Regions from separate parts of the Actinomadura sp. NPDC048032 genome, predicted to be linked through region 1. Evidence: riboswitches for the same ligand, from Rfam matches in the RefSeq annotation. Region 1 holds a riboswitch; each other region holds the start of a gene.
What was found. A riboswitch is a leader RNA that binds a small molecule or an ion and turns the genes downstream of it on or off. The one in region 1 is predicted to bind thiamine pyrophosphate.
Positions count from the first base shown of each region.

Region 2: another riboswitch for thiamine pyrophosphate. It lies ahead of thiC (phosphomethylpyrimidine synthase ThiC); the one in region 1 lies ahead of thiO (glycine oxidase ThiO).
Region 3: another riboswitch for thiamine pyrophosphate. It lies ahead of AB0C69_RS08770 (cytosine permease); the one in region 1 lies ahead of thiO (glycine oxidase ThiO).

Region 1 covers NZ_JBEZJP010000321.1:666-6,467, forward strand. Annotated here, with positions in the region: gene AB0C69_RS30830 (hypothetical protein) at 1-81, opposite strand, end outside; gene thiE (thiamine phosphate synthase) at 129-815, opposite strand; gene AB0C69_RS30840 (Rv2175c family DNA-binding protein) at 924-1,298, opposite strand; gene AB0C69_RS30845 (FAD-dependent oxidoreductase) at 1,357-2,592, opposite strand; TPP riboswitch at 2,698-2,811, shown strand; gene thiO (glycine oxidase ThiO) at 2,801-3,928, shown strand; gene thiS (sulfur carrier protein ThiS) at 3,925-4,125, shown strand; gene AB0C69_RS30860 (thiazole synthase) at 4,128-4,904, shown strand; gene AB0C69_RS30865 (EamA family transporter) at 5,040-5,802, shown strand, end outside.
Region 2 covers NZ_JBEZJP010000353.1:3,167-8,968, forward strand. Annotated here, with positions in the region: gene AB0C69_RS32365 (mannose-1-phosphate guanyltransferase) at 1-787, opposite strand, end outside; gene AB0C69_RS32370 (CDP-alcohol phosphatidyltransferase family protein) at 784-1,485, opposite strand; gene AB0C69_RS32375 (sensor histidine kinase) at 1,621-2,787, opposite strand; gene AB0C69_RS32380 (hypothetical protein) at 2,979-3,983, shown strand; TPP riboswitch at 4,033-4,146, shown strand; partial or broken gene thiC (phosphomethylpyrimidine synthase ThiC) at 4,142-5,802, shown strand, end outside.
Region 3 covers NZ_JBEZJP010000042.1:2,619-8,420, reverse strand. Annotated here, with positions in the region: gene AB0C69_RS08775 (PAS domain-containing protein) at 1-1,177, opposite strand, end outside; gene AB0C69_RS08770 (cytosine permease) at 1,242-2,588, opposite strand; TPP riboswitch at 2,582-2,699, opposite strand; gene AB0C69_RS08765 (rhodanese-like domain-containing protein) at 2,853-3,188, opposite strand; gene AB0C69_RS08760 (SSI family serine proteinase inhibitor) at 3,392-3,697, shown strand; gene AB0C69_RS08755 (DNA-formamidopyrimidine glycosylase family protein) at 3,821-4,684, opposite strand; gene AB0C69_RS08750 (heavy-metal-associated domain-containing protein) at 4,883-5,089, shown strand; gene AB0C69_RS08745 (hypothetical protein) at 5,155-5,802, shown strand, end outside.

The DNA of each region.
Region 1 (5,802 bases):
GTCGTCGGACGTCTGGTCCGGCAGGACGTCGAGGTCGTCGTCGAGGTCGACCACGCGGTCGTCGTCGGGTCCCACGTTCATGGTCTCCATTGTCGGCGACGGGACGGCGGACCGCACCGTGATCCGCGTCAAACCGCGCCGAGCGGCCGGGCCGCCAGGCGCCGCGCGAACCGCGCGGCGGCGGCGCCCGGGTCGTCGGCCTCGGTGATCGCCCGGACCACCACGACGCGTTCCGCGCCCGCCGCGAGGACCTCGTCCAGGTTGCCGAGGTCGATGCCGCCGATCGCGAACCACGGCCGCGCGACGCGCTGCGCCGCGACGTACTCCAGCAGCTTCGGGCCGGGGGCGGCCCGGCCGGGCTTGGTCGGCGTGGGCCACACCGGGCCCGCGCAGAAGTAGTCGGCGCCGGGCTCGGCGGCCGCCGCCGACGCCTGCTCGCCCGAGTGCGTCGACCGGCCGATCAGCATGTCGCCCCCGACGATCGCGCGGGCGGCGGGCACCGGCAGGTCGTCCTGGCCGAGGTGCAGCACGTCGGCGCCGACCGCGTGCGCGATGTCGGCCCGGTCGTTGACGGCCAGCAGCGCCCCGTGCCGCTCGCACGCCGCCCGGAACACCTCCAGGTAGGCGGTCTCCTGGCGGGCCTCCAGGCCCTTCTGGCGGAGCTGGACGATGTCGACTCCGCCCGCGAGCACGGCGTCGAGGAAGGCCGGCAGGTCTCCCTGGCGCTCCCGCGCGTCCGTGCAGAGGTAGAGGCGGGCGCGGCTCAGCCGGGCGCGCAGCGCGACGGCGCGCTCGGTGGGGAGGTGCCTGGACACGGCCGGGGAACGTCCTTTCCACAGATGATCACGAAATCGCGCGCGCGGTCGCCCGCCGCGCGCGACCCCGCGATCGTGTCACGTGCGTCTCACGCCGCCGGCGGCGGCCTAGAAGGCGAGCGCCTGGGCGCGGCGGCGGACCTCGGTCCCCCGGTTCTCGGTGAGCGCGTCCACGGGCGTTCCCGGCAGCGTGTCGTCGGCCGTGAACAGCCACCGGATGGTCTCGGCGTCGTCGAAGCCGGCGTCCGACAGGAGCGTCAGCGTGCCGGGCAGTCCCTTGATGACCTGGCCGTCCTTGATGAAGGCCGCGGGCACCATCGGCTCCCCGCCCCGGCGCACCGCGAGGATGCGGTGCTCGTGGATGAGCTGCTTGATCCGGTTGGGCTTGATCCCGAGCCTGTCGGCGGTCTCCCGGAGGGTGAGCCACTCGCCGACCAGGGCGTCGGTGCGGGGGTCCAGTGCGCTGTCAACGGTTGCGTGCATCTGCGTCACGCCCCCTTGCTACCACGCCTTCGGAAGACTCAAACCCGCTGCGCAGCCGTTACGTCCCCTCTGATCGCTCTGCGCGAACAGCCTGCCGCACGGGGACGTCCGGGTCGGCGATCGCCTCCGGATCCACCGGCGTCCCCGCGGCGATCACGCGCCTCGCCTGTACCAGGTCGCGGGGCCGGCCGACGGTGAGGATCGCGTCGAGGCGGTCTCCGGTCAGCCATGCCACCGCCCACCTGGGATCGGACGGGTCGCCCCTGCGCACGAGCCGCTCGGACGCGGAGTGGTCGCCCGCGTACTGGACCATGCGCCCGAACTGCTCCGACCAGAAGTACGGGGCGGCGTCGTACACGGCGTCCTGCCCGAGCAGGGCCGCGGCGGCGACCTCGGGGGCGTTCAGCGCGGCGTCCCAGTGCTCGACGAGCAGCCTGCGCCCGTAGCGGTGCGACCACCAGGCGGCGCAGTCGCCGACCGCCACGACGTCGCGCCGCAGCGCGCCCGGGGTCTCCTCTCCCATGTAGGTCCGGAAGGAGCCGTCGGTGACGACCCCGCGCTCCAGCAGCAGCCCGGAGCCCTCCAGCCACGACAGGACGGGCCGGACCCCGACGCCGACGACCACCTCGTCGGCGTCGACGCGGCCGCCCCCGGCGAGGACGAGGCCGCCGTCGCGCACCTCCGCGACCTTCACCCCGGTCCGCAGCTCGACGCCGGCCTCGGCGTACCAGGGGGCGGTGAGCGCGCCGACCTCGGGCCCGATCGCGCCCGCCAGCGGGGTGTCGGCCGCCTCCACGACGGTGACCGCGCAGCCCCGGCGGGCCGCGGCGGTGGCGACCTCGGCGCCGATCCAGCCCGCGCCGACGATCACGATCCGGGCGCCGGCGGTGAGCCGGGCGCGCAGGTCGCGGGCCTCGTCGATGGTGCGCAGCACGTGCTGCCGCCCCTCCCCGGGCAGCGTGATCGGGGCGGCGCCGGTCGCGATCACCAGCCCGTCGAAGGGCAGGTCGCCCGCCGTGGACGCCACCGTTCCGCCGCGTCCGGGCCCGTCCAGCCGCAGGCCGGTGGCGCGCTCGCCGAGCAGCAGCTCGCAGCGCAGCGCGTCCCAGTCGGCGTCGACGGTCGTGTCGTCGGACTCGCCCGCGAGGACGGCCTTCGACAGCGGCGGCCGGTCGTAGGGCCGGTGCCGCTCCGCCGACACGAGGGTCAGCGCGCCCTCGTACCCCTTGCTCCGCAGGGCCTCCACGGCGCGCACGCCGGCCAGCCCGCCACCCACGACGATGACCCTCTCCATGAAGGTCACCCTAACGGGCGGCGTTCCGCGGATGGACAGGTGTCCAGGCAGTTGCCCGGTTCGCCGAGGTCGTAAGGTGGGGGCAGCGGAACGGCACAGCAGAACAGCACAGAGCGCGGGAGTCCGGTGCGACCGGGCTGAGAGGGCGGCTGAACGGGCCGCCGACCGCCACGACCTGATCCGGATCATGCCGGCGAAGGGAGCGAGCATGCAGATCGTCATCATCGGCGCCGGGGTGATCGGCCTCGCCACCGCCTGGCGCACCGCCGCCGGCGGCGCCGCCGTCACCCTCGTCGACCCCGCGCCCGCCTCCGGGGCCTCCTCCGTGGCGGCGGGCATGCTCACCCCGGTCAGCGAGCTGAGCTACGGCGAGGAGCCGCTGCTGCGGCTCGGCCTCGCCTCCCGCGACCGGTACGGCGCGTTCGCCGCCGAGCTGGAGGAGCTGACCGGCCTGGAGACCGGCTACCGCACCGACGGGATCGTCGAGGTCGCGTTCGACTCCGACGACCTGCGGCACCTGGACGACCTGCGCCGGTTCCAGGAGAGCCTGGGCATCCCCGCCGAGGCGCTCACCGGCCGCGAGTGCCGGCGGCTGGAGCCGATGCTCGCGCCCGGCGTGCGCGGCGGCCTGCTCGCCCCCGAGGACGGCTCGGTCGACCCCCGCAGGCTCGCCCCGGCGCTGCTGGCGGCGTGCGAGCGGCTGGGCGTCCGGCTCGTCCGGCGGCGGGCCGAACGGGTCGTCGTCGAGAACGACGCCGCCGCCGGCGTGGGGCTGGACGACGGCACCGTGATCCCCGCGGACCGGGTGCTGCTGGCCGCCGGGCCGTGGTCGGGCGACCTCGGCGGCCTGCCTCCCGGGACCGTTCCACCCGTCCGCCCGGTCAAGGGCCAGGTGCTCCGGCTGCGCACCCGCGCGCCGTTCCTGCGGCGGCCGACCCGCGGCCTCGTCCGGGGATCGTCGGTCTACCTGGTGCCGCGCGCCGACGGAGAGATCGTCGTCGGCGCCACGCAGGAGGAGCTGGGCTTCGACACGCGGGTCACCGCCGGCGGGCTGTGGGAGCTGCTGCGCGACGCCCGCGAGCTGCTCCCCGGCATCACCGAGCTGGAGTTCGCGGAGGTCACCGCCGGGCTGCGGCCCGGCTCGCCCGACAACGCGCCCGTGATGGGGCCGACCGCGCTGCCCGGCCTGCTGGTGGGCACCGGGCACTTCCGCAACGGCATCCTGCTCACGCCCGTGAGCGCCGACATCCTGTCCGCGATGCTGCTGGACGGGCCCGTCCCCGAGGTCGCCGGGCCGTTCGCCCCCGACCGCTTCTCCCCCGAGGTGAGCGCATGAAGGTGATCGTCAACGGTGAGCCGCGCGAGCTGCCCGACGGCGCGAGCGTGGCCGAGGTCGTCGCGTCCGTCACCGCGGCCGCGACGGGCGTGGCCGCGGCGCTGAACGACGAGGTCGTCCGGCGCGCGGAGTGGGCGGCCACGCCCCTGCGGGACGCCGACCGCGTCGAAGTGCTGACCGCCGTCCAGGGAGGATGAGGATGAACGACACCGACGGGCTGGTCATCGCGGGCGAGGAGCTGGGCTCGCGGCTGATCATGGGGACGGGCGGGGCGCCGAGCATGGCGGTGCTGCGCGAGGCGCTGACCGCGTCCGGGACGGAGCTCACCACGGTCGCGATGCGCAGGGTGGACCCGTCCGCGCGCGGCTCGGTGCTGGACGTGCTGACCGAGTGCGGCATCCGGGTGCTGCCGAACACCGCGGGCTGCTTCACCGCGGGCGAGGCCGTCCTGACGGCCAAGCTCGCCCGGGAGGCGCTCGGGACGAACTGGGTCAAGCTGGAGGTGATCGCCGACGAGCGCACGCTGCTGCCCGACCCGATCGAGCTGGTCGAGGCCGCCGAGCAGCTCGTCGACGACGGCTTCGTCGTCCTGCCCTACACCAGCGACGACCCGGTCCTCGCGCACCGTCTGGAGCAGATCGGCTGCGCGGCCGTGATGCCGCTCGGCTCGCCGATCGGGTCGGGGCTCGGCATCCGCAACCCGCACAACATCGAGCTGATCGTGGAGCGCGCGACCGTCCCGGTGATCCTGGACGCGGGGCTCGGCACGGCGTCGGACGCGGCCCTGGCCATGGAGCTCGGCTGCGACGCCGTGCTCCTCGCGACGGCCGTCACCCGTGCGCAGTCCCCGGCGCGGATGGCCGCCGCGATGCGGCACGCGGTCGAGGGCGGGCGGCTCGCGCGGCTCGCCGGGCGCATCCCCAAGCGCCGCTACGCCCAGGCGTCCTCCCCGTTCGACGGGCTCGCGACTTCGTAGCGGAGCTAAAGCCACACATGTAGAAATATTCGCTGGACCTGCACATTCGCGCGCCACCAGACTGGACACACCGGGGCGCAACCGCACACATCGCTTCGGTGTCGATGGAAGCGTCCCCTCCCTAAGGTGCGTGACATGCAGCAGAACAGCGGTGCGCGCGCGAACAAGCTCGCGGTGGCGGCGGCGACGGTCACGGTGGTCTTCTGGGCCTCGGCCTTCGTCGCCATCCGCAGCGCGGGCGACGAGTACAGCCCCGGCGCCCTCGCCCTCGGCCGCCTCCTGTCCGGGACGGTCGTACTGGGAGTGATCTGGCTCGTCCGGCGCGAGGGCCTGCCGCCCAAGGCCGCCTGGCCCGGCATCGTCACCGCCGGCCTCCTGTGGTTCGGCGCCTACATGGTCGTCCTGAACTGGGGCGAGCAGCTGGTGGACGCCGGCACCGCCGCCCTCGTCGTCAACATCGGGCCGATCCTCATCGCGCTCCTCGGCGGCTGGCTGCTGAAGGAGGGCCTGTCGTCCCGGCTGCTGCTCGGCATGGCCGTGTCGTTCACCGGCGCCGCCGTCGTCGGGCTGTCGATGTCCGGCGACGGCCGCGCGTCCGTCGGCGGGGTGCTGCTCTGCCTGGCCGCCGCCGTCACCTACGCGGCGGGCGTCGTCGCCCAGAAGCCCGCGCTGAGGCACGCGTCGGCGCTGCAGTTCACCACGTTCGCCTGCGCGATCGGCGCGCTCGCCTGCCTGCCGTTCTCCGGGCAGCTCGTCTCGCAGGCCGCGCACGCCCCCGCGGGCGCCACCCTCAACATGGTCTACCTGGGCGTCTTCCCGACCGCGGTCGCCTTCACGACCTGGGGATACGCCCTCGCCCGCACGACCGCCGGGAAGATGGGCGCCACCACCTACGCCG
Region 2 (5,802 bases), on a different contig from region 1:
CGGCCTCGGCGTCCACCTCCGCGCCTTCGGCGACCCACACGCCCGGCGACATCTCGAAGCCGTCCAGCTCGATGCCGACCTGCCCGGAGAGCATGTCCGCCTGCGCCTTCAGGTAGCTCTCGTGGGTGCCGACGTCCTCCCAGTAGCAGTCGGCCACGTACCCGAACAGGCGGGCGCCCTCGGCGAGCAGCTTCGGGAAGACGTCCCCGGACCAGTCGACCGGCTCGCCCTCCGCGACGTGCTCCAGGACCTCCGGCTCCATCACGTAGATGCCGGTGTTGACGGTGTCGGAGAACACCTGGCCCCAGGTGGGCTTCTCCAGGAACCGCTGCACGCGCCCCGCGTCGTCCACAATGATGATCCCGAACTCCAGCGGGTTCGGGACGCGCTTGAGGCCGATGGTGACGAGCGCGTCGTTGCGCTCGTGGAACCGCACCATGTCGGTCAGGTCGATGTCGGTGAGGGCGTCCCCGGAGATCACCAGGAAGCGGTCGTCGCGCAGCGCCTCCTCCGCGTTCTTCACGCTGCCGGCGGTGCCGAGCGGGACCTCCTCGGTCGCGTAGCTCAGCGACATGCCGAGCTCCTCGCCGTCGCCGAAGTAGTTGCGGATCAGCGCGGCCAGGAACTGGACGGTGACGACGGTCTCGCCGAACCCGTGCCTCTTCAGCAGCCGCAGCACGTGCTCCATGATCGGCCGGTTGACGAGCGGCAGCAGGGGCTTCGGCTGGTTGGCGGTCATCGGACGCAGCCGCGTCCCCTCGCCTCCCGCCATCACGACGGCCTTCATCGGGGGGTCTCAGCTCCCTTCTGGCCGCCGGCCGGCGGTTCCGCGCCCGGCCCCTCCGCGGCCCCCGGATCGCCCGCCCCGGGCTCGCCGCCCGGCCCGGAGGACGGGGGCGGGGCGCCGCGGCCGGCCAGCACCAGCCGCCGCGTCTGCTCCCAGTAGAGGACCGCCGCCCACCAGTACAGGGCCGTCCCCCAGACGGCGAAGGCCCATCCGACGACCCGCGCCGCGGTGCCCGCGGCGCCGCCGTGGTCGCCGAGCAGCAGCAGCGGGAAGGAGTACAGCAGGCACATCGTCGCCGCCTTGCCGATGAAGTGCACGGGCAGCGTGCCGCCGTACCCGAGCCGCCGCACGATCGGCGCGATCGGCAGGATCGACACCTCGCGGGCGACGAGCGCGAGCACCAGCCACAGCGGGATGATGTCGCGGATGGTGAGCCCGACGAGCGTGGCCAGGATGTAGAGGCGGTCGGCGGCCGGGTCGAGGACCATGCCGAGCTTGCTCGTCTGGTTGAACGCCCGAGCCAGCTTCCCGTCCAGCCAGTCCGACAGCCCCGCGAACACCAGCAGGCCGAGCGCCCACCAGTCCGCCTCGACCAGGACGAGCCACAGGAACAGCGGGACGCCCAGGAGCCGGGCGAGGCTCAGGATGTTGGGCACCGTGAAGATCCGGTCCTGTGGGGCCTCCTGCAAAGTGCTCACCGACGTGTCGCCTCCCCTGGTCCCCTTGATCCTGACCCTATCCGTAAGGGGTGGAAAGCCCCCCGGCGGTGTCGGCGTCGGAAGTCGGGAGGGTTCCGGCGGGCGGGCGCCGCCGGCGCCTCCCGGGGGCGCGCGTCACGCCCGGTGGGGCGCGGCGGCGTTCTCCAGCGGGAGGACGGCGGTGACGACGAACCCGCCGGACTCCCCCGGCCCCGCGTCCAACGTCCCGCCCACGCTGCGCGCCCGCTCGATCATCCCGAGGATCCCGAACCCCTCGGGCGGGCCGCCGGACGGCCCCCGGCCGTCGTCGGAGACCCGGACGACGAGGCTCCCGCCGTCGCGCTCCAGGCTCACCGTCGCGCGCCTCGCGGCGGCGTGCTTGACAACGTTGGTCAGGGCCTCCTGGACGATCCGGTACGCCGCGACCCCCGTCTCCGGGGGCGGCGTCCCGACGTCCCCGTCCCGCAGGTCGACGTCGATCCCGCCGCCGCGCGCCGCGTCGACGAGGCCGGCGAGGGCGTGGAGGCCCGGCAGCGTCTCGGGGGCGCCGACGTCGGTGCCGCGCAGGACCTGGAGCGTGCCGCGCAGCTCGATCCGCGCGTCCCGGCACGTCGAGGCGATGGAGGCGAGCGCGTCGGCCAGCTCCTCCCGGTCGAGCGGCCGGTCCCCGCGCACCAGGTGGGCCGCGGCGCCGGCCCGCACGCCGATCAGGGTGATGCTGTGCGCGAGCAGGTCGTGCAGGTCGCGGGCGATCCGCAGGCGCTCCTCGGCGACCCGCCGGCGCGCCTCCTCCTCCCGGGTGCGCTCGGCCCGCTCGGCCCGCTCGGTGATCGTCGCGAGCCGCGCCCGGTGCACCCGCCACACCTGGACGGCGATGACGACCGACACCACGGCCTCGATGACGGCGATCTGCTCGCGCAGGGATCCGCCGCCCGCCCGCATCGCCGCGCCGACCACGCAGACGGCGAGCAGGCAGCCGACGACGCCGAGGACGATCCGCACCCGGCGCCCGAGCACCGCGTAGGCGAACAGCGCGACCACCTCGGCGGGCACCAGCGCGTGGTGCTGGTACTGCGCCAGGTGGTAGGGCAGCACCAGGACCACCAGTGCCAGCAGGCCGGGGGCCGGCCACCGCCGGATCACCGCGAGCGGGACGTGCGCGGCCACCAGGAGCACCGCGCCGGGCGCGTCCAGGCCCCGCACGCCGGGCCACAGCACCGCGGCGGCGGCCGCGGCTCCCGCCAGCGCCGACGCCGCCAGGGCGTCCTTCACCGTCACCTCGACCCGGGGCACCGTCAGCACGCGCCCATTCTCCCCCACGCACGCGATCTTCGCGCCGCGGCCCGCGCCCCCGCGCGACCGGTCCTTTCGGCGCCCCCTGCGCGGCCGGAGGCCCGCCCTATAGTTCTGCAAACCCCGTCACGAAGGGCCGACAGTTGTCCGTCCCCCCGCCTGCTGTCCCCCCGCCTCCCGTCCCCCCGCCCGGGCTCCGGATGACGCTCGGCGCGCGGGCCTACCGATGGCCGCTCCGCGTCCTGACCGCCGCGCCGGCGGCCGGCGCGGCCCTCCTGCTCGCGGCCCGCCCCGGCACGGGACCGCTCGACCCGGAGAGTGCCCGCCGGCCCCTGCTGCTCTGCGGCGGCGGCTGCCTGCTCGCCGCCCTGGCCGCCCTCATCTGGGCGGCCCGGCTCCACCGGGCCCGCCTCATCGTGACCATCGGCGAGCAGGGGGTGACCCTCCGCCGCAGTGGGCGGGAGGCGGCCGTCCCGGCCGGAGCCGTGGAGGCGGTCGGGATCAGGTGGCCCGTCGACGACCCGGTGTGGACGCTCTGGCTCGACCCGGAGCGGGCGCCCGGCGTCGAGGCCGTCGCCGAGGTCGACGGGAACGCGGTGACCCTGCTCAGGGGCGGGTCGCTGCCGTCCGGATGGCTCCCGGCCGTCCGGACGGCGACCGCGGACCGCCTCGGCGCCGCCTGGCGGGTCGTCGACGACGAGGGCCGGGAGGTCCCGCCGCCCGCGGCGGGTGCCCTGGCCGGGGCCCGCCGCATCGTCGTGGACGGCGCGGGCCGGTACCGCGACCGGGCCGGCGGCGCGGTGCTCGCCGTGGCCTGCGGCCGGCGCGGCAGGCGGACCATCGTGCTTCGCGACCCCCACGCCGCCGCGCTGCTGATGGTCCGCGGCCCGTCCCGGCTGCCGGGACGCGACCGCGTGCGCGTCCTCGACGCGGACGGCCGTCCTCTCGGATTCGTGCGCGGCCTGCCCGAGCCGTCCTTCCACACCGCCGGCGGGATGCTCCTCGGCACCACCCGCGCCACCGGCGGCGGCCGCGTCGTCACCGGCGTCGACGGCCGCCGCTCGGCCACGCTGCGCATCATCGGCGACGCCGAGGCCCGGGTGGAGCTGGAGCGGTCGCCGTCCGCCCCCGACCCCCTCCGCACCCTGGTCCTGGCCCTGCCCCTCGCGATCCCCTCGCGCGACCTCCGCGCGGGCGCGTTCTAGCCCATGGGCGGCGGTTGCGGCAACCGGGGCCGCCCGGGTTAACGTCGTGGCGACAGATCGCGGGGGCCCGGCGAACCGGGCTGAGATAGCGGCTGGGACGGCCGCTGACCGCATGAACCTGACCGGGTAATGCCGGCGTAGGGAGAGATCGAGTCGTCATGACCGAACCTGTGGTTCCCGCTGCCCGCAAGACCTACCTCCAGGGCTCCCGCCCGGAGATCCGGGTCCCGATGCGGGAGGTGCCGCTGACCAACGGCGACGTCGTCGTCCTGTACGACACGTCCGGGCCGTACACCGATCCAGAGCAGGAGACCGACGTGCGCAGGGGGCTGCCGCCTCTGCGGGAGTCCTGGATCGCCGAGCGCGGCGACACCGCCCCGTACGAGGGGCGGGCGGCGCGCCCCGAGGACGACGGGCGCCGCTCGTCGCCCTCCGCGCTCCCCCCGGGCGCGGGCGGGCGCCTCCCCCAGGCCGACGGCGAGGGCGCCCTGCCGCGGCGGCCGCGGCGCGCCACCGGCGGCGCGGTGACGCAGCGCGCCTACGCGCGGCGCGGGGAGATCACGCCGGAGATGGAGTTCGCCGCGCTGCGCGAGGGCGTGGCGCCGGAGTTCGTCCGGGACGAGCTGGCCGCCGGGCGCGCGGTGCTGCCCGCCAACGTCAACCATCCCGAGATCGAGCCGATGGTGATCGGGCGGAACTTCCTCGTCAAGGTCAACGCCAACATCGGCAACTCGGCCGTCGCGTCCTCGATCGAGGACGAGGTCGAGAAGATGACGTGGGCGACCCGCTGGGGCGCCGACACGATCATGGACCTGTCGACGGGCCGCGACATCCACACCACGCGCGAGTGGATCCTGCGCAACTCGCCCGTGCCGGTGGGGACCGTCCCGCTGTACCAGGCGGTGGAGAAGGTCGGCGGCGACCCGGCGGAGCTCACCTACGAGGTCTTCCGCGACACCGTGATCGAGCAGGCGGAGCAGGGCGTGGACTACATGACCGTCCACGCCGGGGTGCTGCTGTCCTACGTGCCGCTGACGGCGCGGCGCAAGACGGGGATCGTGTCGCGGGGCGGATCGATCATGGCGGCCTGGTGCCTGGCGCACCACGAGGAGAACTTCCTCTACACCCGCTTCGAGGAGCTGTGCGAGATCTTCGCCGCCTACGACGTGACCTGGTCGCTGGGGGACGGGCTGCGCCCGGGCTCCGTCGCGGACGCCAACGACGAGGCCCAGTTCGCCGAGCTGCGCACCCAGGGCGAGCTGACGCGGATCGCGGCGCGGTTCGGCAACCAGGTGATGAACGAGGGCCCCGGGCACGTCCCGATGCACAAGATCAAGGAGAACGTCGACCTGCAGCAGGAGTGGTGCGACGGCGCTCCGTTCTACACCCTCGGCCCGCTGACCACCGACATCGCTCCCGGCTACGACCACATCACCTCGGCGATCGGCGCCGCGATGATCGGCTGGCACGGCACCGCGATGCTCTGCTACGTCACGCCGAAGGAGCATCTCGGGCTGCCGGACCGCGAGGACGTCAAGGCCGGCGTGATCGCATACAAGATCGCCGCGCACGCCGCCGACCTCGCCAAGGGCCATCCGGGCGCGCAGGCGTGGGACGACGCGCTGTCGGAGGCGCGGTTCGACTTCCGCTGGGAGGACCAGTTCAACCTGTCCCTGGACCCCGGCACCGCGCGCGCCTTCCATGACGCGACGCTCCCGGCCGCGCCGGCCAAGAAGGAGGCCAAGGACCGCGAGGAGGGTGAGAAGGAGGAGCCGGAGGCGAAGCAGCACGAGGAGAAGGAGAAGCAGGAAGGCGAGAA
Region 3 (5,802 bases), on a different contig from region 1:
AGACGTCGCGGAAGTCGACGACCAGCTCGCCGGTCTCCTCGATCTCGGCGGCCAGCACGTTCAGCCACGTGCCCGACTCCAGGCGGAACGTGAGCATCTCGCCGAGATCGGGCATGTCGAAGGGCAGCGGGCGCCCGATCGCGTCCTCCGGCGGGATGCCGGTCAGGGTGTGCGCGGAGTTGTTCCAGTGCCGGACGACGAGGTCGTGGTCCAGCACCGCGATGCCGTCGGCGCTGGAGTCGATGACGGCGCGCTCGTGGGCCCGCTGCCGGACGACCTCCGCGTAGGCGACGGCGTTGCCGACCGCGACCCCGGCGTGCCCGGCGAGCAGCTCCAGCAGTTCGAGCTCGGTGTGCCCGACCTTGCGTCCGGAGAACAGCGCGTAGAGCGCGCCGTACGGCCGGTTCTGCAGGTAAGACAGGCCGAGCGCGATCGTGTGCAGGCCGGGCAGTTCCGACCAGATCAGGTCGCCGAGGCGCCGCTCGCCCGTCGCGAGCTTGACGGTCTTGCCCGACCGCAGCAGCTCCCCGACCAGGCTCGGTCGCAGCTCGGCGCACCGGCCGCGCATCCGCTCCGGCAGCCCCGACATGCTGACCAGCCGCAGCCGCTCACCCTCGATCTTGACGAATCCGCCCGCGTCGGCGCCGGTCAGCTCGATGAGCGCGGCGGTGATCCGGTCGAGCACGACGGCCAGGTCGAGCTCGGCGCCGAGGTCGGCGACGATGTCGTTCAGCCGCCGGACCAGCCGGGCCCGCTCGGTCATCCGGTTCTGGACGATCTCGTCGTCCTCGACCGGGTGGTACACCCCGACCCAGCCGAGCAGCGTGCCCCTCGGATCCTTCAGCAGGCTCGTGTCGATGCGCACGTCGATGAGCCGGCCCTCGCGGTGGAAGCGGCGGGTGGCGATCGAGATCTGCCCGCCGTCGGTCTCGCCCTCGCCGCCGCGCCGGGTGAGGAGCCGCTCCTGGACGGCGTTGTGCTCGGCCTTCAGCTCGTCGGGGACGATCGGCGGGACCCGGCCGAGCATCTCCTCGGCGCTCCAGCCGAACATGCGCTCGGCCGCCGGGTTCCACACGGTGACCCGGTGCCGCTGGTCCACGGCTACGATCGCGTCGGCGGCGCTCTCGATGACGGCCCGCGCGATCGGATCGTGCACGTGCTGATACACGTCTGTCATCGTGCCACCGCACTCCGGCATGGCGCCGGGCAACTTGCGCCGAAACTTGCTTTCGACCCAAACCTTACCGTCTGGTAAGCCTACCGATGAGCAGGGCCGCGACCCCCGCCACCAGGAACGACAGCAGCGAGGCGCTCATCCACGTCTGCGGCGTGAAGTGCAGCGCGTCCCGCACGTCCGACCAGAAAGCGGTCCACCGCGCGACCGTGCCCGGGTTGACGAGCTGGTAGACGACGAACCCGATCGCCCATGCCGCGATCATGCCCCAGCGGGACGGCGCGGTCCGCGAGACGTCCCAGCCGCCGGCCCGGCGGCGGCCGAGGAAGAAGTCGGCGGCGAGGACGCCGAGCATCGGCACGAACACCGATCCGATCAGCGACAGGAAGCCCGCGTAGTCGCCGATGTCGAGGACCAGCGCGAGCACGGTGATGCCGACGCCGAGCGCGACGCTCAGCACCCGGCGGTCGGCCCGGGGGAACAGGTTCTGGATCGACACCGCCGTGGAGTAGGTGTCGGCGAACGACTGGTCGGCCTCCCGCAGCACGAACACGGCGAAGAACACCACGCCCAGCGAGACGCCCAGGAACGGGTCGAAGATCCTGCTCGAGTCGCCCGCCACCAGCGCCAGCGCGAGCAGCCCGAGGACGTAGGCGACGATCTGCGTGACGGAGTAGCCGACGGCCGCGGCGCCGAAGGCCCCGCGCTCGGTGCGCGCGTGCCGGGTGTAGTCGGCGGCGACCGGGACCCAGGAGATCGACACCGCCAGCGCGGCGTCCGCGCCGAGCCAGAACCCGCCCCACGAGCCCTGCGTCAGGTCGGGCAGCGGCTCCCGGACGAGCTGGACGTAGAAGTACACGAGCGCGATCGCCACGGCGACGGTCACGTAGCGGCGCAGCAGCCGCACCGAGCCGAGCGGCCAGACCGTCAGCACGGTGGTGATCGCGCCCGCGGCGACCACGTAGCCCCAGCGCGGGACGCCGTCCCACAGCTCGCGGGCGGCGTCGGCGATGACGATCAGCTCGAACGTCCCCCACCCGACGAGCTGGGCGATGTTGAGGACGGTCGGCGCGTACGACAGCTTCGCGCCGAACAGGCCGCGCAGCAGCACCATCGCGGGCTGCCCGGTCCGCGCGCCGGGCACGGCGGCCAGGCCGAGCATCAGCCCGCCGAGGGCCGTCCCGACGGCCATCGCGACGATGCCCGCCATGATCGAGATCGTGGGGCGGCCGCCGGCGTCCGGCGCGAGGACGGTGTAGGCGCCGGAGAAGGCCAGGAGGCTGACCCCGAGGTTCCCCCAGAAGGCGCTCTGGTCCCAGAAGCCGAGGACCTTGGGGGCCGGCTCGTCGAGGGTGAAGGGGACCTCGTCGGGGGCGCGCTCGCCCTGAGGGCGCTTTTCGACGTCGGACGTCACGGGACACACACTCCCTACGCCGGCATTACCCGGACAGGTTCATGCGGTCGGCGACGCCTTGGAGGCCGCCCTCTCAGCCCGGCTGTGGCCCGAGCTCCCGCGGTCATCGGTCAGGCCCGATCGTACAACCGCCCGTCACGCCCCAGAAGAGGGCAACCGGGTCAGATCACGCGAAAGTTTTCAGATCCCCCAGAGTCATCGAGCTCATGCAGCGACATCGACGCTCACGCAGCACCATCGACGCTCACGCGGTGTCATCGACGCTCACGCGACGTACGGCGGACCATCCCCCGCGCCCTCCATCGGCCGGCCCGCCTCGGCCCACCCGTGCATGCCGTCGCCGACGTTCCTCGCCAGCCACCCCGCCTGATTGAGCGCGGACGTGACCTGGGCGGACCGCGCCCCGGACCGGCAGATCACGTAGACCTCCCGGTCGCGGGGGATCTCGCCGGCGCGGTCGCCGAGATGGCGCATGGGGATATGGACCGCCGCGGGCGCGTGGCCCGCGTCCCACTCGTCCTGCTCCCGGACGTCCAGCAGGTAGCCGTCCTGCGGAACATCCGCGGCGACCACGGCCGGCACGTCTTCCCCGAAATTCATCACACCCCCCATGGAACCGTGCGAAGCCCCCCTGCGTCGAATCACGCATGCGGTATCGGACGCTCGTTTTCGCAGCGCCCGGGCTGGCCTTGCTCCTGTCCACGGCCGCCTGCGGCGACGAACAGGCAAACGGAAACTCCGCCGGAGCGCCTTCGGGCACGACGTCCGTGCAGCCGTCCGGCTCACCGGCGGACACGCTCACCGTGCGGGTGAAGGCCTCCAAGGAGGCGCCCGCCAAGACCTGGAGGCTGTCCTGCGCCCCGCCGGGCGGGGACCATCCCGAGGCGGCCGGCGCCTGCGCGGCGCTCACCAAGGTCAAGGATCCCTTCGCGCCCGTCCCCAAGGACCAGATGTGCACCAAGATCTACGGCGGTCCGGAGATCGCCACGGTCGAGGGCACCTGGCAGGGCAAGCGGATCGACACCACGTTCACCCGCGACGACGGCTGCCAGCTGCACCGCTGGAGCCAGATCGGCCCGGTCTTCGGGAACGTCCCGAAGGTCCGCTGATCCCGTCCCCGATCCTTCGTCCCGTCCGGACGAGCCATCCCCGTTCCGGCTCCGTCCCCGACTCCCGTCGCCAGGCCCCGGCACCCGCCGGGGCCTGGCCCGTCTCACGGCGCCCGGGGCCCGCTACTTGAGGAGGCGGGACATGCGGCGGTCGGCGAGCGGCTTGCCGCCCGTCTGGCAGGTGGGGCAGTACTGGAGCGCCGAGTCGGCGAACGACACCTCGCGCACTGTGTCCCCGCACACCGGGCATTTCTCGCCCGCGCGCCCGTGCACCCGCAGACCGGTCTTCTTCTCGCCCTTGAGGTCCTGGGCTTCGAGGCCGCGCGAGCGCTCCACCGCGTCCCGCAGCGTGGTGACGATCGCCTCGTGCAGGACGGCGACGTCCTCCTCGGTCAGCGAGGACGCGATCTTGAAGGGGGACATCCTGGCGACGTGCAGCACCTCGTCGGAGTAGGCGTTGCCGATACCGGCGATCACCTTCTGGTCGCGCAGCAGCCCCTTGATCTGGCTGCGCTTGCCGTTGACGATCCCCGCCAGGGCGGCGGTGGTGAACGACTCGTCCAGGGGGTCGGGGCCGAGTGAAGCCACGCCGGGCACGTCGTCGGGGTCGCGGACGACGTAGACGGCGAGGCCCTTCTTGGTGCCGGCCTCGGTGAGGTCGAAGCCCGAGCCGTCGTCCAGGTGCACGCGCAGGGCGAGCGGGTTCTTGCCTCCGGGCCGGACGGGCCTGGCCGGGATCTCGTCGCGCCAGCGCAGCCAGCCGGCGCGGGCGAGGTGGACGACGAGGTGCAGCCCGTCGACGTCGAGGTCGAGGAACTTGCCGTGCCGGGTCGCGCCGGTGACGGTCAGCCCGCCGAGCGCGGTCACCGGCGGGTCGTAGGTCTTCAGCGCGGAGATGGCGAGAACATCGACGCGGGCGACGGCATGGCCGACCGCGCGCTCCCGCAGGAACCCCGCCAGCGCCTCCACCTCAGGTAGCTCAGGCATGGGTTCAGTATCCGCGACGAGGCACGCTGCCGGAACGTCCGTCCACAGCCCTGTGGACGCCTGTGGAAAACTCTGGGGGCGGTGTGACCCGGATCTCGGAATCACCGATACCCCCCAGGGGTTGTCACGGGTGTCCGGTTATGGCAGCATGAGGCCCACGAGATACCCCCCAGGGGTAAAACATCGAGGGAGAAGACGATGAGCACCGCCACCTACACCGTCAGCGGAATGACCTGCGGCCACTGCGTGAGCTCGGTGACCGAGGAGGTCGAGCAGATCGCCGGTGTGACCGGCGTGGACGTCGACCTCCAGACCGGCAGGGTCACCGTCACGAGCGAGACCCCCCTCGACGACGCCCGGGTCAAGGACGCCGTCGAGGAGGCCGGATACCAGCTGACCTCCTGAGCGGACCGCGCCTCGCCCCCGCGGCGGGGTGCGTCCCTCGCAACACCGAGCGGAGTGAAACGGCAATGAACAGCGCGACCAGGCTGGGGGCCTACGCGGTGGGCCTGGCGGTCGTCTTCGGAGGCGCCGCGAGCGTCGGCAAGATCGTCGGCCCCGTCGGAGGAACGGCGAAGATGGCGTCCCACGAGAACGGCGAAGGCGGGCACGGCAGCGGAGGGCACGGCGGCGGTGGGCACGAGACCGCGGCGTCCCACGCGCCGGGCGGCCTCCAGGTGTCGGAGGACGGCTTCACGCTGGCCCCGCAGCGGACCGTCCTCACCGCCGGGGAGAAGACGGACTTCCGGTTCACGATCAACGGGCCGGACGGCAGGCCCGTCACCGGGTTCAAGCCGCTGCACGGCAAGCGCCTGCACCTGATCGTGGCGCGGCGCGACCTGTCCGGCTTCCAGCACGTGCACCCGACCGAGGCCGGGGGCGGCGTCTGGACCGTCCCGATCACGCTGGCCAAGCCCGGCGTGTACCGGTTCTTCACCGACATCCAGCCGGACGGCGCGAAGCGGCAGCTCACGCTCGGCACGGACGTGTTCGTCCCCGGCGACCTGAAGCCCGCGCCGCTGCCCGGGCCCGAGCAGGTCGCGAAGGTGGACGGCTACGAGGTGCGGCTCACCGGGGGCCTCACTCCCGGGAAGTCGACCGAGCTGACCCTGAGCGTG